Regions from separate parts of the Mycobacterium sp. MMS18-G62 genome, predicted to be linked through region 1. Evidence: predicted binding sites of a transcription regulator. Region 1 holds the regulator's gene; the other holds the start of a gene.
What was found. The regulator HspR, encoded in region 1, represses chaperone genes until heat shock. The targets are predictions, from matches to a motif close to ANNTGAGTNNNNNNNACTCANNT.
Positions count from the first base shown of each region.

Region 2: lon (endopeptidase La) is a predicted target of HspR. The motif match lies at 6,498-6,520, and genes of this name have one in related genera.

Region 1 covers NZ_CM132662.1:2,297,329-2,309,140, reverse strand. The annotation lists gene ACWW36_RS11480 (Rv0361 family membrane protein) at 1-478, shown strand, start outside; gene ACWW36_RS11475 (GAP family protein) at 479-1,129, shown strand; gene ACWW36_RS11470 (TetR/AcrR family transcriptional regulator) at 1,124-1,747, opposite strand; gene ACWW36_RS11465 (ABC transporter permease) at 1,846-2,856, shown strand; gene ACWW36_RS11460 (FAD-binding oxidoreductase) at 2,868-4,034, shown strand; gene ACWW36_RS11455 (aldose 1-epimerase) at 4,055-4,957, shown strand; gene ACWW36_RS11450 (heat shock protein transcriptional repressor HspR) at 5,035-5,421, opposite strand; gene dnaJ (molecular chaperone DnaJ) at 5,421-6,587, opposite strand; gene grpE (nucleotide exchange factor GrpE) at 6,625-7,245, opposite strand; gene dnaK (molecular chaperone DnaK) at 7,242-9,107, opposite strand; gene ACWW36_RS11430 (SHOCT domain-containing protein) at 9,357-9,932, shown strand; gene ACWW36_RS11425 (PGRS repeat-containing protein) at 9,943-11,205, opposite strand; gene ACWW36_RS11420 (helix-turn-helix transcriptional regulator) at 11,481-11,812, opposite strand, start outside.
Region 2 covers NZ_CM132662.1:5,017,314-5,029,125, reverse strand. The annotation lists gene ACWW36_RS25065 (acetyl-CoA acetyltransferase) at 1-301, shown strand, start outside; gene ACWW36_RS25060 (SDR family NAD(P)-dependent oxidoreductase) at 298-1,092, opposite strand; gene ACWW36_RS25055 (hypothetical protein) at 1,114-1,674, opposite strand; gene ACWW36_RS25050 (NAD(P)/FAD-dependent oxidoreductase) at 1,671-2,861, opposite strand; gene ACWW36_RS25045 (DUF72 domain-containing protein) at 2,903-3,640, opposite strand; gene ACWW36_RS25040 (TfoX/Sxy family protein) at 3,728-4,060, opposite strand; gene lon (endopeptidase La) at 4,159-6,486, opposite strand; partial or broken gene ACWW36_RS25030 (esterase family protein) at 6,608-7,625, opposite strand; gene ACWW36_RS25025 (alpha-hydroxy acid oxidase) at 7,828-9,123, opposite strand; gene ACWW36_RS25020 (mechanosensitive ion channel family protein) at 9,089-10,492, opposite strand; gene ACWW36_RS25015 (adenylate/guanylate cyclase domain-containing protein) at 10,492-11,812, opposite strand, start outside.

The DNA.
Region 1 (11,812 bases):
GGTGTACCCACCGGGAATCATCGGCGAGGCTGAACGGGTGCGATCGCATGCCCGCATCGGGCTCCTCATCGCGGGTGGCGTGGCCGTCGTCGCGCTGACGTTCGTCGCGCTGTTCGTCGCCGTCGGGATGCGATCGGGGCCGGCGACCTCGGACGAAGACCAGGTCCGCGCCGTGCTAACCCGCATGAACGGCTCGTACAACAGCTCCGATTTCGCCGGGTTTGCCTCGCACCTGTGCCCGGACATGCTGCGCGCCAACGGCTACGAAGCTGGTTGGCATCAGAGCCGAGAATCAGACGGACCGACGCAGATCACCGTCAACTCGATCGACGTGACAGGTGGCGCCCAGCCTCGAGCCGTCGCGAACGTCCAGTTCCAGGCGGCCAACCATGAGGACACCAAAACGCTCGACATCGATTTCCTGCGCGAGGGCAGCGAATGGAAGGCCTGCCGCTATCACGCCCCGCGGGCCGTATAGATGCTGACCGAACTCGTTCCGCTGGCGCTGGTGGTTGCCTTGTCGCCGCTGACGATCATTCCGGCGGTGCTGGTTTTGCATACCCCACGGCCGCGGCCGACGGGTCTGGCCTTCATGGCCGGCTGGCTGCTCGGGCTCGCTGCGCTGACGGCGATCTTCCTCGAAGTTTCCAGCCTGCTCGGGGGTCTCGGCAACAAGCCTCCAGGGTGGGCGTCGTGGCTGCGCATCATCATCGGCGCCGCCCTGATCGTTTTCGGCATCTACCGATGGCTGACCCGCAAGCGATCCGAGCACATGCCGCGGTGGATGCAGAGTCTCAGTAAGCTCACGCCTGTCCGGGCGGCCGGTGCGGGCGTGGCACTCACCGTGGTCAATCCGAAGGTGTTATTCATTTCCGCCGCAGCGGGTTTGGCGATCGGCACCGCTGGGGTCGGAAGTACGCATGCATGGCTTGCGGTCGCTTGGTATGTGGCGATCGCGGGGTCCACGGTCGCGATTCCCATTCTGGCGTACGCGGTTTCCGGTGACCGGCTCGACGAACCGCTGCAGCGGCTCAAGGAGTGGATGGAGCGTCAGCACGCAACGCTCGTCGCGGCCATCCTGATCATCATCGGACTTCTGGTGCTGTACAAGGGAATTCACGGCCTATAGGCCGAGCTCGTCGGCGTCGGCGGTCAGATACCGCGTCACGGTCGGTGCGATCAAGCGCACGACCTCGTCCGCGGACAGCGTCGCCAGCGGCGGCACCTCCATGACGTAGCGCAGCATAGCTACGCCGACCAACTGCGACGCCCCAAGCATCGCTCGCAGCCTGGCGTGCTCACCGCCGCCAAGTGCGCCCGACACCGCGGTCAGCACGTAGTTCTGCATGAAGCCGCGAAACGCATCCTGGGCATCGGAGTTCGACGTGGCCGACTGCAGCATCGCCCTCATGCTCGCGGCGCTGTCGGGCGTCTCCCAGATCTGCAGATAGGTGCGCACCATGCGGGTGCCGATGTCGGCGTCGTCGTCGCTTGTCAGGGCGGCGACGAGCGCGTCGGGGTCGAGAATCAGACGCAGGGATTCACGGAACAGCGCCTCCTTGGACCCGAACAGGTACAGCACCATCGACGGGTCGACGCGGGCGTCCTGCGCGATCGCCCGCAGGGTCGTCTTCTCGTAGCCCTCGGTCGCGAAGCGTTGTTTGGCCGCCGCCAGCACCGCGTCGCGGGATACCGGCTCGCCCTGGCGTCGGCCGCGTCGCTTCGTCGTCTTCGCTGGTGACGGCATACATCGACAGTATCATTTCAATGGGTGTTGAAATGCTGGCGCTCTGGAGATACGCTCACGGAAGCAACTAATTCAACGATGGATGAAAAGGGTTAATCATGACCACGGATTCGCTTCCGGGGCGCACGCACCACGGCGCCGTCGCCCATGAACCACCCGCCGCCATCCGCGCCACCGGCATCGTCGTCGTCCTGGCCGTCGCGCTGGCGATCCTGGCGATTGCCTTCGCGCTTCCCGCGGCGCGGTCGAAGCCTCACAACGTGCCCATCGGCGCGGCAGGCCCGCAAGTGGCCAGCGGACAAGTCGCCGACACGCTCGAGCAGCATGCGCCCGGCGCCTTCGCGATCACCTACTACCCCGGCGAAGCATCGCTGCGGGAGGCCATCCGCAATCGAGATGTGTACGGCGGCATATCCTTTGGCCCCGACGGCCGCAGCCTGCTGATCGCGACGGGAGGCAGCCTGATGGTCGCGCAGATGCTCACCCAGATCGGCAATGGCATCGCGGAGCAGACCGGCACGCAACTGCGCACCGAAGACCTTGCGCCACCGACCGCCGACGACCCGCGCGGCGCCGGCCTGGCCGCATCGGCCCTGCCGATCACCCTGGCCGGGCTGCTGCCCGCGGTGGCACTGGTGCTGCTGCTCAAGCGCGAGGTGTGGACACGGTTCACGGCCGTGGTCGTCTTCGCGGGCGTGGCCGGCTGGACCATCGCAGCGCTGCTGCGCTACGTGTTCGGATCCATCGATCAGAACTTCTGGGGCGTCGCCGGTGGGCTGACGCTGGGTGTGCTCGCCGCCGGACTGTCGATGTTGGGCCTTGGCTCGCTGTTCGGCCGCATCGGCCTGGCGATCGGCGCGCTGCTGGCCCTACTGCTGGGCAACCCGCTGTCCGGACTCAACAGCGCGCCCGAGATGCTGCCGAGCGGCTGGGGAAGGCTGGGCCAGTGGTTGCCCCAGGGCGCGAATGCCACCCTGCTGCGGTCCACCGCGTTCTTCGACGGAGCGGGCGCGACGACCGCAATCGTCGTGCTGAGCTGCTGGGCGCTGGCCGGTGTGACGCTCATCGCGATCGCCGCTGTGCGACAGCGAAGGATTTCGCCCGCCTAAACTCGGGCGGCGTGGGACTCGACGACCGTGACGCGCTGCGCATGCTGCGCGACGCGGTCGACCCCGCGTTGGGCTCCGATGACCTGATCCGGCAGTTCTACACGCACTGGTTCGCCCTCGACTTGTCGGCGCGCGACCTGTTCCCGCCGGATATGGACGCGCAACGCAGCGCCTTCGCCCACGCCATGACCTGGCTGTTCGGCGAATTGATCGCCCAGCGCGCCGAGGAGCCGGTCGCGTTTCTGGCGCAGCTCGGCCGCGACCACCGCAAATACGGTGTGACGCAAGGCCATTACGACACCATGCACGAGTCGCTGCTCACCACGCTGCGCAGCCACTTGATCGACAGCTGGGACGACAAGCTGGCCGAGGCAGCTCGCGATGCAGTGACCCTGATCATCGGCGTGATGCGGGGCGCGGCCGATGCAGACAAGGGTCCGCCGTTCTGCGACGGCACCGTCATCGAACACATCCGCGCAACACGTGACGTGTCGGTGGTCCGGATGCAGCTCGACCGGCCGCTGTTCTACCACCCAGGCCAATACGTGACGGTTCAGGTGCCGCAGTGGCCGCGGCGCTGGCGGTACCTGAGCCCGGCGATTCCTGCCGACCGCAACGGCGCCATCGAGTTTCACATCCGCTCGGTCACCGGCGGCATGGTCAGCACCGCGATCGTCGGCGAGACGAAGCCCGGCGACCGGTGGAGGTTGTCCAACCCACACGGGGGTATGCACGTCGACCGCAACGGCGGCGACGTACTGATGGTCGCGGGCAGCACCGGTCTGGCGCCGCTGCGCACGCTGATCATGGACCTGACCCGATACGGCGACAATCCGCGAGTGCACCTGTTCTTCGGCGGCCGATTTCCCTGCGAGCTCTACGACCTGCAGACGCTGTGGCAGATCGCGTCGACCAACCCGTGGCTGTCGGTCACGCCTGTGTCGGAGTACAACACCGACCCGCCATGGGCCGCCGAATATCCCGACGTTGAGCCACCCCGCGGTTTGCATGTGCGGCAGACGGGCAAGCTGCCCGAGGTGGTGACGCGTTACGGCGGTTGGGGTGACAGACAGATTCTGATCTGCGGTGGGCCCCAGATGGTGGAGGCGACAAAGGCCGCTCTGATCGCCAAGGGCGCGCTGGAAGAGCGGATACAACACGATCCGCTCGCAAGTTGATCCATGGCAGGATCGTCACCGTGTCCGAATTCGAATTCGTCACGCTGCGCGACCCGTCGTCATCGCTGACCGCGACCTACGTGCCCAACGCCGGCATGATCGCCACGTCTCTGTCTGACGGCGGGGTGGAACTACTCGGCCAGCGCCGCGGCCTGCAAGCCTACGTGTCCAACCACAAGACAATGGGCATCCCGATCCTGTATCCGTGGGCGAACCGGTTGAGCAGCAACGGCTATGGCGTCGACGGCGCCGTCGTCACATTAACGCCGGGCACCGGCGGTGTACGCACCGACCAGCACGGTGTGCCGATCCACGGCACGTTGGCCGGCTATCCCGACTGGCAGGTCACCACGGCCCTCGAGTCGCAGCTGACCGCCGACCTGGACTTCGCCGCGCGGCCCGGATTGCTCGCCACATTTCCTTTTCCGCACCTGCTCACGCTCGACGTCACGCTGGAGGACAGAACACTCACCGTGAAGACCACGGTCAGCGCGACGACCGGGTCACGGGTGCCGCTGTGCTTCGGCTTTCACCCGTATTTGCAGCTGCCCGATGTGCCGCGAGCGCAGTGGCAGATCGAGACGCCGGCCATGCGGTTCCGTCCCGTCAACGCGTGGGGCGTTCCCACCGGAGCCGGGGAACCGCGGGATGCGGCCACAGAAACGTTGGGCGACAAGATCTTAGACGACGGATTCGACGATGTTCAGCCGGGGTCGACGTTCGCCCTGTCGGGCGGCAATCGTCGCATCGAGGTTCATTTCGACGAGGGTTACACCGCCACACAGGTATTCGCGCCCGGCGACGACGACGTGGTGTGCTTCGAACCGATGGCCGCGCCGACGGACGCATTGCGCCGTGGCGGCTACCGCGAGGTGAAACCGGGCGAGTCCGCCGTCGCGCAGTTCCGCATCAAGGTCGCATAGCGTTGTCAGGCGCCGAGTGGGAAGTTATTACACGCGGCAACCACCAAGCCCGCGACATAACTGGCCACTCGGCTGCCCTAGCGCTTGTTGCGCGGCTGCCAGACGACGACGGCGGTACTCTTCGGCACGACCGCGACGTCACGGCGCTGCCTGGCCCGCGATTGCTCGAGCTCCTCGGCGAGTTCGCGCACGCGGGCCTGAAGCGCCTCAACCTGATTCGTCAACTCGATGATGCGCTTGATGCCTGCGAGGTTCACGCCCTCGTCCTGCGACAGCCGCTGCACCTCGCGCAGTAGGTCGACGTCGTGCTGCGAGTAGCGCCTGCCACCGCCCGAGCTGCGCTGCGGGCTGACCAGGCCGAGCCGGTCGTATGTCCGCAGCGTCTGCGCGTGCATGCCGGCCAGCTCGGCGGCTACCGAGATCAGAAACGTACGGGCCTCGTCCTGCGAGCGCTTCGACGGCATTACGCACCCGCCCATCCGGCCCGCGGGTCAAACCCACTGGCGCGCTCGGCCTTTGCGTAGGCCTCCAGCGCGTCTTGAGCTTCGCCTTCCAGGTTCGGCGGCACCGCCACCTTGACGGTGACGAGCAGGTCGCCGTGGCCGCCGGAGCGCTTCGGCACCCCGCGCCCACGCACCCGGAGGATGCGGCCGTCGGATGTGCCCTTCGGCACCCGCACACCGACCTTGCCCTCGAGTGTCGGCACTGAAAGCGTTGTCCCCAGGGCCAATTCGTGGAAGGCGACGGGAACGGTGACGGTCAGATCATCGCCGTCACGGCCAAACACCTTGTCGGGCTTGACATGTACTGTCACATACAGGTCACCCGAGGGCGCACCGCGCAGTCCAGCCTCGCCCTGTCCGGCCAAGCGGATGCGTTGGCCGTCTTCGACGCCCGGCGGGATCCGCACGTTGATGGTGCGCGTGCGCGTCGTCACGCCGGTGCCTTTGCACTCGGAGCAAGGGTGCTCGATGATCGAGCCACTGCCCCGGCATTCGGTGCACGGCTCGGAGAATCCGAACGCGCCCTGGTTGCGGCTGACGACACCGGACCCGTTGCAGTTCGGGCAGACCTTCGGGCTGGTGCCCGGGCGAGCCCCGCTGCCATGGCAATTCGTGCACGGCGCCGGGCTGGTGAGCCGCAGCGGCATCGCCACGCCCTTGGTGGCCTCCATGAACGACAGCTCGGTTTCTGTCTCGAGGTCGTTGCCTCGGCGCGGCCGGCTTGGACGCGGCTGCGCGCCGCGACCGAACAGTCCGCCGAACAGATCGCCGATGTTCGCACCGCCGGTCTGCCCGGCGGCGTCGAACAAGTCGTTCAGATTGAACTCGGCACCGTCCCCGCCGAATCCGCCGAAGTTGCCGCCGCTGAACCGGCCACGGCCGAAGCCGCCCCCGGCGAACAGCCGACGGGTCTCGTCGTACTCCTTGCGCTTGGCCGGATCTGACAGCACGCTGTGCGCCTCGGACACCGCCTTGAATCGATCGGCGGCGGCGGGGTCGGGGTTGGTGTCGGGATGAAGATCGCGGGCCAGTTTTCGGTAGGCCCGCTTGATCTCATCGGCGCTGGCCTCAGAGGAGACGCCGAGCTCCTTGTAGAAGTCCTTTTCGACCCATTCACGCTGGGCCATACCGCGTCACCTCCTTACCTTTTGTCTAGTTGTCGTTTCATTCTGCGGCTTGATCAGCCGCCTCGTCGCTCTTATCGGGCGTGTCAGCAGGCTCTTCGGCATCGGGCACGGTGTCGACCACGCCGACGAGCGCGTGGCGGACCACCTGCTCACCGACCTTGTAGCCGCGTCGCATCACGGTCCCGACGATCGGATGAGTGCCTTCGCCCTCGTGCTGCACCGCTTCGTGCAGCCCGGGATCGAATTCGTCGCCCTCTTCGCCGAAAGGCGAAAGACCAAGCCCCTCAAGAGCGGTCACCAACTTGTCGGCCACCGACTTCAGCGGGCCCGACTCGAGGTCGCCGTGGCTGCGGGCCCGGTCGAGGTCGTCGAGCACCGGAAGCAGTTGCGCGATGACCGTGGCCTTGGCCCGGTCGGCCGCGACCTGCTGATCACGCAACGACCGCTTGCGGTAGTTGGCGAAGTCGGCCTGCACGCGCTGGAGGTCGGCGAGCAATTCTGCTGCCTTGCCGGCCTCTTCGGGGCTCTCACCCGCGAACTCCCCCGGCGCCGGCCCGCTGGGGGCCGGCCCGGAGGCCTCACGTATTTCGCCGGTCACCGGATCGATACGCCGTTTGTCGGTGACGGTCACCGGCTCGTGCGAATCGTTCTGGCTCACTTGTTCTCCCTGTCATCCTCGACAACTTCGGCGTCCACGACGTCGTCCTGCGAAGACCCCGCCGAACCACCGCCGGCGGCAGCGCCACTGGCGGCATCCTCGCCCTGGGTGGCCTCGTAGAGGGCCTGGCCAAGAGCCTGCGACTCCGCGCCGAGCTTCTCCATCGCGGTCTTGATCGCGGCGATGTCGGTGCCCTCGAGCGCCTGCTTCGCGTCGGCGATCGCGGCGTCGACCTTGGCCAACGTGTCCTCGGGGACCTTCGAGCCGCCCTCGGCCTCGCGCTGTTCCTTGACGAATTTCTCCGTCTGGTACACCAGCGACTCGGCCTGGTTGCGGACGTCGGCCTCTTCGCGACGCTTACGGTCCTCCTCGGCGTGCGCCTCGGCATCCTTGATCATCCGGTCGATCTCTTCCTTGGACAGGCCGGAGCCCTCCTGGATTCGGATCGTGTTCTCCTTGCCGGTGCCCTTGTCCTTCGCGGTGACGTGCACGATGCCGTTGGCGTCGATGTCGAACGTCACCTCGATCTGGGGCACACCGCGCGGGGCCGGCGGGATGCCGGTCAGCTCGAAGCTGCCGAGCAGCTTGTTGTGCGCGGCGATCTCACGCTCACCCTGATAGACCTGGATCTGCACCGACGGCTGGTTGTCGTCGGCCGTGGTGAAGGTCTCGCTGCGCTTGGTCGGGATCGTGGTGTTGCGTTCGATCAGCTTCGTCATCACGCCACCCTTGGTTTCGATACCGAGGGACAGCGGTGTGACGTCAAGTAGCAGAACGTCTTTCACCTCGCCCTTGAGCACACCGGCCTGCAGCGCTGCGCCCACCGCGACAACCTCATCCGGGTTGACGCCCTTGTTGGGCTCCTTGCCGCCGGTGAGTTCCTTCACCAGTTCGGTCACCGCGGGCATACGCGTTGAGCCACCCACCAGCACGACGTGGTCGATGTCGGACACCGAGATGCCGGTGTCGGCGATCACCGACTGGAACGGCTTGCGCGTGCGGTCCAGCAGATCCTGGGTGATGCGCTGGAATTCGGCGCGGGTCAGCTGCTCGTCGAGGAACAGCGGGTTCTTGTCCGCGTCGACGGTGATGTAGGGCAGGTTGATCGAGGTGCTCTGCGAGCTCGAGAGCTCGATCTTGGCCTTCTCGGCGGCTTCACGCAGCCGCTGCATGGCCATCTTGTCCTTTGTCAGGTCGATGCCCGACGTGCCCTTGAACTTGTCGACGAGCCATTCAACGATGCGGTCGTCCCAGTCGTCGCCACCGAGGTGGTTGTCACCCGAAGTGGCGCGGACCTCGACGACGCCCTCACCGATCTCCAGCAGCGAGACGTCGAATGTGCCGCCACCCAGGTCGAAGACCAAGATGGTCTGCTCCTTCTCGCCCTTGTCCAGCCCGTAGGCCAGCGCCGCTGCGGTCGGCTCGTTGACGATGCGCAGCACGTTGAGCCCGGCGATCTGGCCGGCCTCCTTGGTGGCCTGCCGCTGAGCGTCGTTGAAGTAGGCGGGGACGGTGATCACCGCGTCGGTGATGTCCTCGCCGAGGTAGCTCTCGGCGTCGCGCTTGAGCTTCATCAGCACGCGTGCGCTGATCTCCTGCGCGGTGTATTTCTTACCGTCGATCTCGACAGACCAGTCGGTGCCCATTTCACGCTTGACCGAGCGGATGGTCCGGTCGACGTTGGTCACCGCCTGGTTCTTGGCGGGCTGGCCGACCAGCACCTCACCGTTGCGCGCGAACGCGACGACGGACGGCGTGGTGCGGGAGCCCTCGGAGTTGGCGACGACGACAGGGTCGCCACCCTCCAATACCGCGACGACGGAGTTGGTGGTCCCGAGGTCGATTCCGACCGCACGAGCCATGGTGTTTCCTCCTGAATAGTCCTTCTATATGGTCTGAGTGCACCGCACTCAAGACTGCTCTGGCCGACACTACCTTGTCAATCCAGACTTGAGCCTAAGGCACTCAACTGTCGATGTGCACAACGGCGGGTGTTCCGAGTTTGTTCCCGAGGCGCCATCGGGCACCAAAAATCGGGACATCTCCTGATGTGCCGCGCCGGCTGCCCGTCTGACACTTCACGAGATGACGGTCCGTCGGAGGGATGGCGCATGTTCGGGCGAAGGAAGCTGAGCGAAGTCGGTGTGCGCGCGTTCGCCGATGTTGTCCAGGCAGAGCAGTCCGCTGTGTCGGTCACGTTCGGCAACTCGAATCTGGTCGGCAACACGCAGGTCCGGTGGACGCTGCGGCTGCGGGTGACACCCGACAACGAGCCGCCGTTCGACGCGACAGTTCATGCGTTGCTGCCTCAGCTGACGAGGCCGCGGCCAGGCACGAGACTGGCCGTCCGCTACGACCCCAAGAGCCACAGCCGCATCGAACTAGAGCCGGCGGCTCCGGCTGACGCCGCGATCGATGCCATCACGGCTGCGCGGCCCGATCTGGCCGGCGCGGACGTGATGGGTATTCCCATGGGCGACATGGTCCGTCAGGCGATGGCCAACCCCGAAACCTTCCGTTCAGAGATGATGCGCCGGGGCGCTGAGATACAACAGCAGGCGATGTCGGCGATGCATGCGGGCTCCGATCCGGTCGACCGGCTCGAGCGGCTGGCCGCACTCAAAGACCGCGGATTACTCACCGACGAGGAGTTCGAAGCACAGAAGCGCAGCATCCTCGGCGGCTGACGCGGCGGTGTTACGCGCTGCCGCTGCCACCGTTTCCTCCGTTGCCTCCAGCGCCACCGGCCGCGCCTGTGGAACCTGCGCCGGTGCCTCCGGTGCCACCCGTACCGCCAGCATTGCCGCTGCCACTGGTGCCGCCGTTGCCCCCGTTTCCGCCGTTGCTACCCGCGCCACCAGTGCCGGAGGCACCAGTCGCGGCCTGGCCGGCGGCGGCCCCCGCACCGCCACCACCGGTGCCTCCCACACCGCCGGTTCCGCCCGCGCCGCCGGAACCCCCCGGGCCGCCGGAGCCAGGCGCGCCGCTACCGCCGACCAGTCCACCGGAACCGGCGACGCCGCCGTTGCCACCAGGACCGCCGTCACCACCCGATCCTCCAGAGGCACCGTTTCCGCCGTTGCCGCCGGTGCTGTTGGAATTGAAGGTGGCGCCACCCTTGCCGCCATTGCCGCCATCAGCACCGGAGCCGCCGACACCACCGGCCCCACCGTTGCCCCCGTTGCCACCGACACCGGCGATGAATCCGCCGGACCCACCAGCACCGCCGTTGCCGCCAGCTGTGCCGGTGTCACCGTTCACACCGATCGCGCCGTTGCCGCCGTCGCCACCGTGGCCAAAGAAGCCGCCGTCACCGCCGTTACCGCCATTGCCGCCGGAGGCGAGGGCGTCGCCGCCCGCGCCGCCGTTGCCGTTCAAAGCGGGGCCGCCATTACCGCCGTTACCGCCAAGGGGTCCGCCGTTACCGCCATTGCCGCCGGAGGATTGCGAAAAACCGCCGTCGCCGCCGTTTTGCAGGCCCGCGCCGTCCATCCCGTCGTTGAGGGTCGTTGGGTCGTACCCGGCCGTGTTCGTCGTAGTGAGGTTGACGCCGTTGGCGCCCGCGCCACCGTTACCGCCGTTACCTCCCGCTCCGCCGTCGCCGATGAAAAACGCTCCCGCGCCGCCGTTTCCGCCCTTTCCGCCGTTGTGCATGCCGTCCCCGTCGGCGCCGTTGCCACCGGCACCGCCACTGCCGAAGACGAGTCCCGCCGCGCCCCCGTTACCGCCGTTGGCACCGGGTGTGGTCGGGCTGTAGCCGGCACCTCCACTGCCAATCAGAAGGCCGCCGTTGAAACCATCGGGATGCGCCGCAGTGCCGTCGGCACCGTTGCTGATGAAGATGTTGACGCCCGGGATCGCACCGAATAGATCAATGAAGCCATCGGTGAATGGATCGGCAAGTGTGCTCGCCGAAACCAACGAGCTTGGCGCCGCACCCGCTGGGCAGGTGCCGCCCATCGTTGCGGGTGCGGCAATGCAGCCGAACAACGTGGATTGCGGCGATCCCGGTATTGGCGCAGCCTGCGCTTTGCCCGGGTTCGCTAGTAACGCTGCGGCTGGAATGGTCACAACGAGGCCCGCACCGCCGATGGCCGCCGCCGCTGCCGCCAACGGACGCGTCTTCTTCTGCATCGCCAGCCCTCCTGATGTTGCTCACGTCGTGGCCAGTGTGCGAGGCCGGGTGCGCGCAAAGCATCGGGAATCTTCCGCATTTTGCGATCTGACGCGGTTTGTCAGGTCGGCGGCACGGAATGGCGTTTCAGCGCATGGGTGGCGGCCTGAATGCGGTTGCGCACTCCGAGTTTGCGCAGGATCGAGCCGACGTGAGAGCCGGCGGTCTTGGGGCTGATATGCAGTTCGGCGGCGATCTGGGCGTCGCTGCGCCCGCTGGCAAGCAGCTCGAGGACCTGACGTTCCCGTCGCGTCAATCCATCCGGGTCTGCGAGGGTGTCGGCGCGTCGCGCGCTGGGGGTGCGTCCACGCAGTTGAGCGAGGCGCTGCTGGGCGCGGCGCGCCGCGGCGCGGGCGCCCAGGCGCCGGAAAGTCTCCAGCGCGGCCTGGACGG
Region 2 (11,812 bases), 2.7 Mb from region 1:
CTACGGCACCGAGCCGCCCGGGCACGAATTCCGTTGGGAAGACGTCCAATCCGCAGTCGACCTTGAACCGACACGCGCCGCGGTCGTCGAATGGACGGGGGTCGGCACCGTCGAATCGTGGACGACGCCGTTCAACCGCGGCGGAACGGCGGAGAAGGCGTTCCTCGCCGTGCGAACGCCCGAGGACGCCCGCGTGCTCGCGGTGATCCCTGAGCCGTCGGAAGCCGAAGCCACGGTCCGCGACGACATCGCGGGAGCCAAGGTCGCGGTCAACGCCGACGGCACGGCGACCTTGCTCTAGACCAGATCGGCCAGCAGGCCGTCGACACGCTGTCGCACCACAACCTCCGTGCCGGGCCCGACGATCGCATGCACGCGATCGGCCTCGACGGCGTCGAGCGCGGCTTCCGCGACGACCGCCGGCGGAATCGCGCCGGCTGGCATCCCACCGGCGCCGTCGGGCGTCGCGGCCGCACCGGGACGAACCAGTTTCGCCGAGTTGGCCCCCAGCGGTGTATCCACCAGGCCCGGGCACAGCACCGTCGCGCCCAGTTGCGCCGAGACCGAGCGCAATTCGATGTTGAGCGTCTCCGTGAGGCCCACGACCGCATGCATCGTGGCGTTGTACGGCGCAAGCGAGGGCAGTGGCATGAGACCACCGGCCGAAGCGGTGTTCAGGAAGTGCCCCGAACCCTGGGCGATGAACAGGGGCGCGAAGGTGCGTACACCGTTCACGACACCCATCAGCTTCACGTCGATCAGCCACCGCCAGGTCTCGGGCCGCTGTTGCCATGTCGGCGACTGTTCGCACACCACCCCGGCGTTATTGCAGACCAGGTCGACCCGGCCGAACCGTTCCAGCGTGGCATCCGCCACGGCGTCGAGGTCGGCGTCGACGCTGACATCCGCCTGCACTCCGGCGGCTGTGCCGCGCTGACCGGACAGCGCGTCGACAGCGACGGGGATCGCGTTCTCGCGAATGTCGGCGAGCATCACGTTCACCCCGCGACGGACCAGCAGGTCCGCGAGCGCGAAGCCGATGCCGCTTGTCCCACCGGTCACCACGGCGACCCGGCCCGCTTCGATCTTCATCGCGTAACCGTAACGCCGTGCCTAAGGGGCGTTGGCCGGCACGTCGGTGTACTGCGGTGTGAATCCCTCAGCTGAGAAGGTGAAGCCCTTGCCGCTCGCCTCGCTCAGACAGGACACCCCGGACTCCTGCACATTGCATCGGAAACCGGCCGCCGCGAGGATCCGGTTGAACGGCAAGACATTTGCAGGCCCCGGCAGCATTGAGAACTCCGGCTGCTCCAGCGTGACGAACTGCGGATCACCCTGGCTTGCGACGGCGAGTGCGTTCGCAGAGTCCGGTTCACCGCGCACGCCCAGCCCCGATTGCCAATTGCTCGCCGCCTGACAGCCGGCCTTGCTCCGCGTGAGAATCGCGCACCGCCACTTGCCGCTTGGTGTCGTGAAGTAGTAGCCGGTGATGTCCGTCATGTGCCCGACGTAGTCGAATGCGTCGACGAGATGGGCATTGCTGGCCGGAGTGGAGGACGGCGGCGCGGCGGTTGCGCTCGCCGTTGGCGCGGGCTCACCGGTGTTGATGATCGGTTCGTCAGAGCAGCCCGCCGCCAACAGGGCGAGCGCTACCACCGCCGCGATTCGGCTCAAGCGGCATCCAAGGGTGTGCGGGACTGGATCATCGCCTTGATGTCGTCGAGTCCCTCCCAGATGTTGACGTTCATTCCGGCGAGCACATGGTCGTCGGCGTCGAGCCAAAAAGCAGTGAACTCGCGTGCGTCGACGTCGCCGCGGAACACCACCTTGTCGTACTGGGGCGCGTGCCCCACATACTCCATGCCGAGGTCGTACTGATCGGTGAAGAAGTAGGGGAGTTCGGCGTATTCGGCCGGCTTGCCGAGCATGCCGGCCACCGCGACCGCGGGCTGCTTGAGGGCGTTGGCCCAGTGCTCGGTGCGGATCCGGGTTTCGAACAGCGGATGCTCGGCCGCGGCGATGTCGCCGACGGCGAAGATGTCGGCATCGCTGGTGCGCAGCGACGAATCGACAAGCACGCCGCCGTCGCCCATCGCCAGCCCGGCCTGTTCGGCGAGCGCGGTGTTGGGTGCCGCGCCGACAGCGACCAGGACGGCGTCAGCGTCGACGGTGGAACCGTCGCCCAGCTTGAGACCGGTGGCCTTGCCGTCTGCCGTCGTGATTTCCTGCACGGTCGCGTTCAGGCGCAGGTCCACGCCGTGTTCGCGGTGCAGCGTGGCGAACACCTCGCCGACTTCCCGGCCGAGGGCGGCCATCAGCGGCAGCTCGGCCGTTTCGACGACCGTCACGTTGACGCCGCGGTCCCGGGCGCCCGCCGCGATTTCCAGCCCGATCCAGCCGGCGCCGACGATCGCCAGTGAAGCGCCTTCGACCAGAATGGAATTGAGCGCCTCGGCGTCGTCGATGGTGCGCAGGTAATGCACGCCGTCGGCGTCGGCGCCGGGAATCGGCGGCCGGCGTGGCTGCGAGCCGGTCGCGAGCAGCAGCTTGTCGTACCGCACCGTGCTGCCGTCGGGGAGCGCGACGGTGTGGGCGGCCGGGTCGACCGCCGATACCTCGGTGCCGAGCTGCAGCTCGACGTGGTGGTCGCGGTACCAGGAGGACGGGTTGACGGTGAACTCGTCGAGCGACTTCTTGCCGGCCAGGTATTCCTTGGACAGCGGTGGACGCTCGTAGGGCAGGCGTTCCTCGGCGGCAAACAAGACGATGTGCCCGTCAAAATCTTTGTCGCGCAATGCTTCTGCGGCCTTGGCGCCGGCGAGACCGCCGCCGACGATGGCGAATGTGGACGACGTTGTCATGTTGTCTCAGCGTACTCGCGATGGGGTTGGCCGTGTCCGCGTCAGCCGACTCGGGCTGCCAACAGCTCCTTGAGTTTGCACGCATTTCGGATGGCGTGGCCGCCAAGGTCGTTGTTGAAGTAGACCAGCACGCGCCGGCCGTCGCTGTGCCATTCGGAGACCCGGTCCGCCCACGTCTGCAATTCGTCGTCGGGGTAGGAACCCGCGTATATCGACTCCTGCGGCGGTCCGTGCATGCGGATATAGACAAGGTCGCTGGTCGCCCGCGGCACACAACGCAAACCTGCACCGCTCATCACCACATACGCGGCGCCGTGCCGTTCCAGGAGGCCGTACACAACGGGGTCGTCCCACGACACATGGCGCAGCTCCATCGCCACCGGAATCCAGTCCGGCATGACGGTCAGGAAATGGTCGAGCAGCGCGTCGTCACGTTCGATCGCCGGATGCAGCTGCACCAGAAGCGCTTCGCGACGCTCGCCGAGTGCTTTCCAACACCGCTCGAAGCGCTCCACCCACGGCTCCGGGTTCCGCAGTCGCCGGTAATGCGTAAGCCCGCGATGGGCCTTCACCGACATGGTGAAACCTTCGGGCAACCGCTCCCGCCATCCGGCGAAGGTGGCGTCCTTGGGCCAGCGGTAGAAGCTGGCGTTGAGTTCGACGGTGTCGAATTCCTCGGCGTAGCGGGCGAGACGCTTGGCCACCGGCAGCCCGGGCCGGTACAGCACATCGGCCCAGTGGTCGTACGACCACCCCGACGTGCCGATGCGAATCGTCACTGCGCCACCTTGTCGCGCAGTTCATCATCGAGCGACACCCGCACCAGATCGTCTGAAGCGCGTCCCACCTCGGCTGGCGTACCCGCGCTATTTCGGCGGCAAACTCTTCGCGTAGTCGACGCCGCGGCTCACCCACGCCTGCAGCTGCCGTTTGGTTTTGACGCCGTCAAGCGAGACCCGCAGCCAGCCACGCGTTTCGCGGCCGGCCATGACCATGGGTTCGACGTGGTCGCGGCTCAGCAGTTTCTCGGTTTCGGCTGGCGGCACCCGCACCATCAAGCCGCCGCGGCCGCTCGCGGCTACCGACATGTTGCCGTTGATCAGGAATGCCAGCCCGCCGAACATCCGCTTCTCCTCGACGCCGCGTTCGACGGCGACCAGTTCGCGGATCCGGTCGGCCAGGTCTTCGTCGTAGGCCATGTCAGGACGGTAGCGCCCGCCACCGACATTCGTCTGCGCTCAGGGTCGTGACCGATGAATCGATCACGACCCTGAGCGCAATTTCGAGGCCGGCCTTCTCAGGCTGCCGTGGTTGTCACGGCCTCCGTCGCGGGCACCAACGCTTGCGCGACGATCTCCGCCACGTCGGTCATCGGTTTGACCTCCAGTGACTCGAGCACTTCGGCCGGGACGTCGTCCAGGTCGGGCTCGTTGCGCTGCGGGATGAAAACTGTTGACAGCCCTGCCCGTTGCGCGGCCAGCAGCTTCTGCTTGACCCCACCGATCGGCAGCACGCGGCCGTTCAGCGTCACCTCACCGGTCATGCCGACGTCGGCGCGCACCTGGCGGCCGGTGGCCATCGACACCAGCGCGGTCACCATCGTCACGCCCGCCGACGGGCCGTCCTTGGGCACCGCGCCCGCAGGCACGTGGACGTGGATGCGCCTGTCCAATGCCTTCGGGTCGACACCCAACTCAGAAGCGTGCGAACGCACATACGACAGTGCGATCTGCGCGGACTCCTTCATCACGTCGCCGAGCTGGCCGGTCAGCTGCAGACCCGGCTCACCATCGGTGGCGCCGGCCTCGATGTAGAGCACATCTCCGCCGAGCCCCGTGACCGCCAGGCCCGTTGCGACACCCGGGACCGCCGTGCGTTCCGCCGACTCCGGCATGAACCGCGGACGGCCAAGGTAGTCAACGAGATCCGGCTCGTCGATGGTCAGCGGCTCAGGGTTCTCGGCCAGCCGAGTCGTCGCCTTGCGCAACGCCTTGGCCAGCAGCCGCTCGAACTGCCGCACCCCCGGCTCGCGGGTGTAGTCCGCTGCGATCTTGCGTAGCGCGTTCTCGGTCACCGTGACTTCGTCGGCCGTCAGCGCCGCCCTGTCCCGCTGCCGCGGCAGCAGGAAGTCGCGGGCGATGGCGACCTTGTCGTCGGCGGTGTAGCCGTCGATCTGCACCAGCTCCATCCGGTCCAGCAGCGCCGACGGGATGTTCTCGACCACGTTGGCGGTGGCCAGGAACACGACATCCGACAGGTCTAGATCCAGATCCAGGTAGTGGTCGCGGAACGTGTGGTTCTGCGCCGGGTCCAGGACCTCCAACAAGGCCGCTGACGGGTCGCCGCGGTAGTCGGAGCCCACCTTGTCGATCTCGTCGAGCAGCACGACCGGGTTCATCGAACCCGCCTCGCCGATGGCGCGCACGATCCGGCCGGGCAGCGCACCGACGTAGGTCCGTCGGTGGCCACGGATCTCGGCCTCGTCGCGCACGCCGCCGAGGGCGACGCGAACGAACTTGCGGCCCAAGGCCCGTGCCACGCTCTCGCCCAGGGACGTCTTGCCGACACCGGGCGGACCAGCCAGCACCATCACGGCGCCTGAACCGCGTCCACCCACGACCTGCAGACCGCGCTGAGCGCGACGCGCCCGAACGGCCAGGTATTCGACGATGCGATCCTTGACGTCCTCCAGCCCGTGGTGGTCCGCGTCGAGAATCTCCCGCGCCGACTTCAGATCGGTCGAGTCCTCGGTGCGCACGTTCCACGGCAGGTCCAGCACGGTGTCCAGCCAGGTGCGGATCCAACCGCCTTCCGGGCTCTGCTCGCTGGCGCGTTCCAGCTTGCCGACCTCGCGCAGTGCCGCCTCGCGAACCTTCTCGGGAAGATCGGCCGCCTCGATGCGGGTCCGGTAGTCGTCGGACCCGTCAGGCTCACCCTCGCCGAGCTCCTTGCGGATAGCCGCGAGCTGCTGGCGCAGCAGGAATTCCTTCTGCGTCTTCTCCATGCCCTCGCGGACGTCGTCGGCGATCTTGTCGTTGACCTCCACTTCGGCCAGGTGATCGCCCGTCCAGTCGATCAACGCGCGCAGCCGCTCGGCGACATCAGGGGTCTCCAGCAGTTGCCGCTTCTGCACCTGCGTCAGGTAGGACGCGTATCCGGCTGTGTCGGCCACCGCCGACGGATCGGTCAGCTGGTTGACGAAGTCGACGATCTGCCAGGCCTCCCGCCGCTGCAGGTATGCCAGCAGCAACTTCTTGTACTCGGCGGCCAGCGCGCGGGTCTCGTCGGTGGCCCCGGGCTCGGTCACCTCGGTCACCTCGACCCACAGCGCAGCGCCGGGACCGCTGGCGCCGGCGCCGATCTGGGCGCGGCCGTTGCCGCGCACTACCGCCGCGGTGCCGCTGCCACCGGCGACACGGCCGACCTGCACGATCGAGGCCAGCACGCCGTACGACGGGTACCGGTCATCGAGACGCGGTGCGATCAGCAGCTCGCCGGACTCGCTGGCCCGGGCGGCGTCAACAGCAGCACGTGCGGCGTCGTCCAGCTCGATGGGCACCACCATTCCGGGCAGCACGATCGAATCGCTCAAGAACAAGACCGGCACTGATTTGGCTTCAGCCATCAATCCTCCAAAGTTCAGTCAACTCGACTCAACCCTGGAGGTAGGTGGTTTGTTCCCGCTCCGCTGACGGCGAAAGGGCCAGGAAATGGCAGGGAGCCTGCCGTTCGGGGGTGTACGGCAGGCTCCCTGGTGTGGGTGGTTTGTTACGCGGTGTCTTGCGCGCCCAGCACCCGCTGGATGTCCGGCTTCATCTGCTGCAGCTGCTGTCCCCAGTAGCCCCATTGATGCGTGCCGTTCGGCGGGAAGTTGAACACGCCGTTCGTGCCACCCGCCGCGATGTAGTTGTCGCGGAACGTGATGTTGGTCCGCAGCGTGAACCCTTCCAGGAACTGCGCCGCCATCAGGTTGCCGCCCGAGGTGCCGGAGTCGAGCTCCGACGGGGTGCCGGTGCCGCAGTAGATCCAGATCCTGGTGTTGTTGGCGACCAGCTGGGCCATGTTCACCATCGGGTCGTTGCGCTTCCACGCCGGATCCGATGACGGGCCCCACATGCTCTCGGCGTTGTACTTGCCCGCGTCGTTCATCGCCAGCCCGATCAGCATCGGCCACCAGCCCTCAGAGGGGTTCAGGAAGCCCGACAGGGACGCGGCGTAGATGAACTTCTGCGGGTAGTAGATCGAGTACGTCAGCGAGGTGCTGCCGGCCATCGAGAGGCCGACGACCGCGTTGCCGGTCTGCGATACGCCCTTGTTGGCCTCCAGCCAAGCGGGAAGTTCCTGAGTCAGGAACGTCTCCCACTTATAGGTGTAGTCCTGGCCGTTGCCGCGCGAGGGCTGATACCAGTCGGTGTAGAAGCTTGACTGGCCGCCGACGGGCATCACGACCGACAGGCCCGACTGGTAATACCACTCGAATGCCGGCGTGTTGATGTCCCAGCCGTTGTAATCGTCCTGGGCGCGCAGGCCGTCGAGCAGATAGACCGCGTGCGGACCGCCGCCCTGGAACTGAATCCGGATGTTGCGATTCATCGCAGCCGAGAACACATCCAGATACTCGACGGGCAGACCCGGCCGGGAGAACGCACCAGCAGTCGCCGAACCCCCGACGAAGCCGATCAGCCCGGGCAGTGTCGCCGCTGCAACGGCGCTCACCGCCAGCCGGCGGAACCACTTACCTCGAAACTTCTCCATGAACTTCATAACGGCAACCAACCCACCTTTCATCACATGACACAAAGCAATTGCCGTTGCTTTCGTCCGTAATGAAACACGCGCAACCCGCGAGTGCCGCGACTCAACACTGTGTTGCGACGTCGCGGTTGGCTAACGATTCCGACTCGGCGCGGACTCAGGAACCAGCTCTATGGGCTGTGACCTGTGAAAACTAGAGTTACGGATGTGACTAGCGGTCGATATCCGACACGCCGCGCCCAAAGCGGTGCAGCTGTGTCACGTGTCGTGGCTCAAGTTCCTCCAACGACGTCACACCCAGCAGCCGCATTGTCCGAGTGACCTGGCCGGACAGGATCTCAATGGCCCTGTCGACGCCCGCCTCGCCGCCGGCCATCAGGCCGTACAGATAGGCACGGCCGACCAACGTGAACCGTGCCCCGAGAGCTATCGCGGCGACGATGTCCGCGCCGGCCATGATCCCGGTGTCCAGCAAAATCTCGGTCGAGCCGCCCAGCTCGCGTGCGACAGTCGGCAGCAGGTGAAACGGCACCGGTGCGCGGTCGAGCTGACGCCCGCCGTGGTTGGACAGCACGATGCCGTCGACGCCGAGGTCGACCACCGCCCGCGCGTCGTCGAGCGTCTGAATTCCCTTGACTACCAACTTGTTCGGCCATTGAGTCTTGATCCACGCCAAGTCCTCGAACGTGACGGTGGGATCGAACATCGTGTCGAGGTATTCGGCGACCGTGCCCGGCCAGCGGTCAAGCGACGCGAACGACAACGGTTCGGTCGTCAGCAGATCGAACCACCACCGCGGATGCGGAATGGCGTCCAGCACGGTCCGCAGTGTCAGCGTCGGCGGTATCGACATCCCATTTCGGGTGTCGCGCAGCCGCGCCCCGGCGACCGGAACGTCGACGGTCACCAGCATGGTGTCGAATCCTGCCGCCGCGGCCCGCTCGACCAACGCCATCGAGCGATCGCGGTCCTTCCACATGTACAGCTGAAACCAGTTGCGCCCGTGAGGGTTTGCGGTCTTCACATCTTCGATCGAGCGCGTGCCCAGCGTCGAAAGCGCGAACGGGATGCCCGCCCGTGCCGCGGCGTGCGCTCCGGCGGTCTCTCCCTCGGTGTGCATCAGGCGGGTGAAGCCCGTCGGCGCTATTCCGAACGGCAGCGCCACGTCGTCGCCGAGCACGGCCCACCCGGTGGAGACCTTCTCGACGTTGCGCAGGATGGTCGGGTGAAACTCGATGTCGCGGAACGCCTGCCGGGCACGCGCCAGGGATAGCTCCTCCTCGGCCGCCCCGTCGGTGTAGTCGAATGCCGCTTTCGGCGTGCGGCGCCTGGCGATTCGGCGCAGGTCGTCAATCGTCAGGGCGGCGTGGAGCCGTCGCGCTGTCGCACTGAATTGCGGTCGCTTGAAACCGATGAGCGCTCGCATCTCACCGGGTCTCGGGAATCGTCGCTTCACCGAAACACTCGGCGCGTTACTCGGCGGCCGCCGCGAGCGCTCGCTTGACATGGCCGCGCCGTTCCTCGATGAGGCGGCCCAACTCCTGGAGAAGCGCCGGTTTTTGCTGCAGCACCGCTTCGATGTGCTCGCGACCGATCTGCAGCGCCGTGATTTCGACAAGTGCCCGCGCTTCGGCCAGCACCGGTTCCCGCGTGAGCGCTGTCTGTCCAAGGAAGGATTCATCGGTCAGCGTCGTCACCGGCACAAGCGACCCGTCCTCGGTCGGCGCGATCACCCGAACACGTCCCGACACAATGAAGGTCATTCGCGTCGGCACCTCGCCGAGGTGCTGCACGATCTCGTCGGCGCCATATCGCACCAGCTTCGCGTGGGGGGCGACTTGTTGCTGCTCGGCAGGAGTGAGCCGCAGTGCCGGTCTCACCACCCTGTGCAGCGCATCCTCGACGGCTTCCTGGCTGCTGAAGTCGTCCTCGACTTCGTCGAGGTGAAGCCCTTCCCGGCGCGCGGCATACCAAACCCACCGCAGGAACGTCGCCTTGGCGTCGCCGTCGTCGGCCGGAGACCGCAGCGGAATGGTGGTGCGGTAGTTGACGCCCCCGAGCGGCACCGTCTTCGGCGCACGGTCAGGTCGCAGTTGGGGAAGCTCGCCGGCCACACGTGTGAGCGTGGCGCAGACCCGGTCCGGGGAATCATCGGTCGAGAAGACGGTGGAAATCTTGATCTTGTGTGCGCCGGGGGGACGGCTCAGGTTCGTGAACGACGCGACGGCCAGTATCGAGTTCGGGGTGATCTGCAATCCGGAGCCCGTATCGATATGTACTGCACGCCAATTGACTTCGACCACGCGTCCGCGCACCGACGACGTCTCGATCCAGTCGCCAAGCCTAAAGGGCTGTTCGAACAGCATCAGCAGGCCGGAGATGATCTGGCCCACGGAGTGCTGCAGCGTCAGACCGATGACGATCGAGGTCACACCCAAGGCCGTGAACAGCCCACTGACGTGGGCACCCCAGATGTAGGAAAAGATGATTGCCAGGCCGACCGCGATCAGCAGGAAGCGCGCGACATCGACGAAGATCGCGGGGATCCGTTGGCGCCATGTTCCTTCGGGCGCCGCCTGGAAGAGCGTCGCGTTGATCCCCGAGAGCAGAAGCACCATGACCACGAAGCCGAACAGTGTGGCGACGATCTTGACCGGTGTGTCCTGGGCCGGGATTTGCGTCGCCTTGACGAGCAGCAGGAGTAGCGCCCCGAGCGGCAGCAGGTAGTTGCGCAGCAGGCTGACCGGCCTGGCCAGGAAACTCTTCCTGCGCTCCAGCGCGTGCTGCCATTCGGTGAGAACAATGAGCGTTACCGGCAGTCCGACGGCGACTCCGACTGCCCAGTAGAACCACGAAGACGTGAAGACGTCGCTCATCAGGAACGCTCCGATAGCCGCCAGATCGGCTGCTCGACGCCGTCCATCGTGATCGAGCCCGCGGGTGCGAAAGCTCTTGTATCGCCGATTGTTTCGTACACCTGCTGCGTCACGTAGATGCCGTCTTGTGGCGAGCCGCTTTGCACTCGGTAGGCCAGGTTGACCGCCGACCCCCACATGTCGTAAATGATCGAGGATCGGCCCACCAGCCCGCTGCTGACCTGGCCCGTGTCGATGCCGGCCCGCAGCCCTAATTGGTGGCCGGTCTCGGCATTGAACCGGTCGATGATGCGCTGAACCTCGATCGCGAAATCAACTGTGCGGCGGACGTTGTCCAGCCGGGGTACGTTCAGGCCACAGCTGGCGAGGTAACCGTTGTGGACGGTTCGCACCGGTTCTACGCCCAGTTCGTCTGCGGCGGCATCCATTTGGCGTGCCAACTCGTTGACGAGCGACAGCGACTCCTGCGAGGTCAGTTCGGCTTGGAGCCGATCCATGCCGACAATGTCGGCGAAGATCACGGTGACATCATGGTGATCCTGGGCGATGACCTCCTCACCCTGCCGATACCGCTCGACAACCCGCTCGGGCATCAGCAACGACAGCAATCGGTCGTTCTCCCGGCGCTGCTCGTTGAGTAGGTCTTCCTTGATGGCAAGGTTGCGGGTCATCTCGTTGAAAGCCTGTGTCAGATCGCCGATCTCGTCCTTCGATTCCACAGGTATGGCAATGTCGTAGTCGCCACCGCTGATCTTCTGCGCCCCGGCTTCCAACCTTCGGAGGGGTCGCACGAAGATGTGAGACGCGACCATCGCCGCCAGGCAGATCACGAAAATGGTTGCGGCGACGGAGATCACCATCGTCCTGGTGAATCTGGACTCGCGTGCGAAGGCCTCGGCGGTATCGAGCTTGGCCACGATCGACCAGTGCAGACCGCTGTCAGGTATCACCACGGGCGCATAGGCCTGCAGAGTTTCCTGCCCGAGGTAGTCGTGGGTGACCATGGTGCCGGACTCGCCGCGCTGGGCCGCACGCGTCGCCTCGCTTGCGATTGGCTGTATCAGGCACGTCATGCCCAGCCGAATCGCAGTATCGGCGACGTCGGGTGGTGTGCCCGCCTGCACCACTTCGTTCTTGTACTGATCGGGGTTTTGCAGCAGCATCCGCGAATCGGAGCGCATGAGATCGTCTGGACCGGCCAGAAAAGTCTCGCCGGTTTCACCCATGCCATCCGCCGCCCACTGCTGATCGAAGGTCATCAACCTGTTGATCTTCGTGATCGGGAATTGCAGTGCCATCACGCCTTCGGTGCGGCCGTTG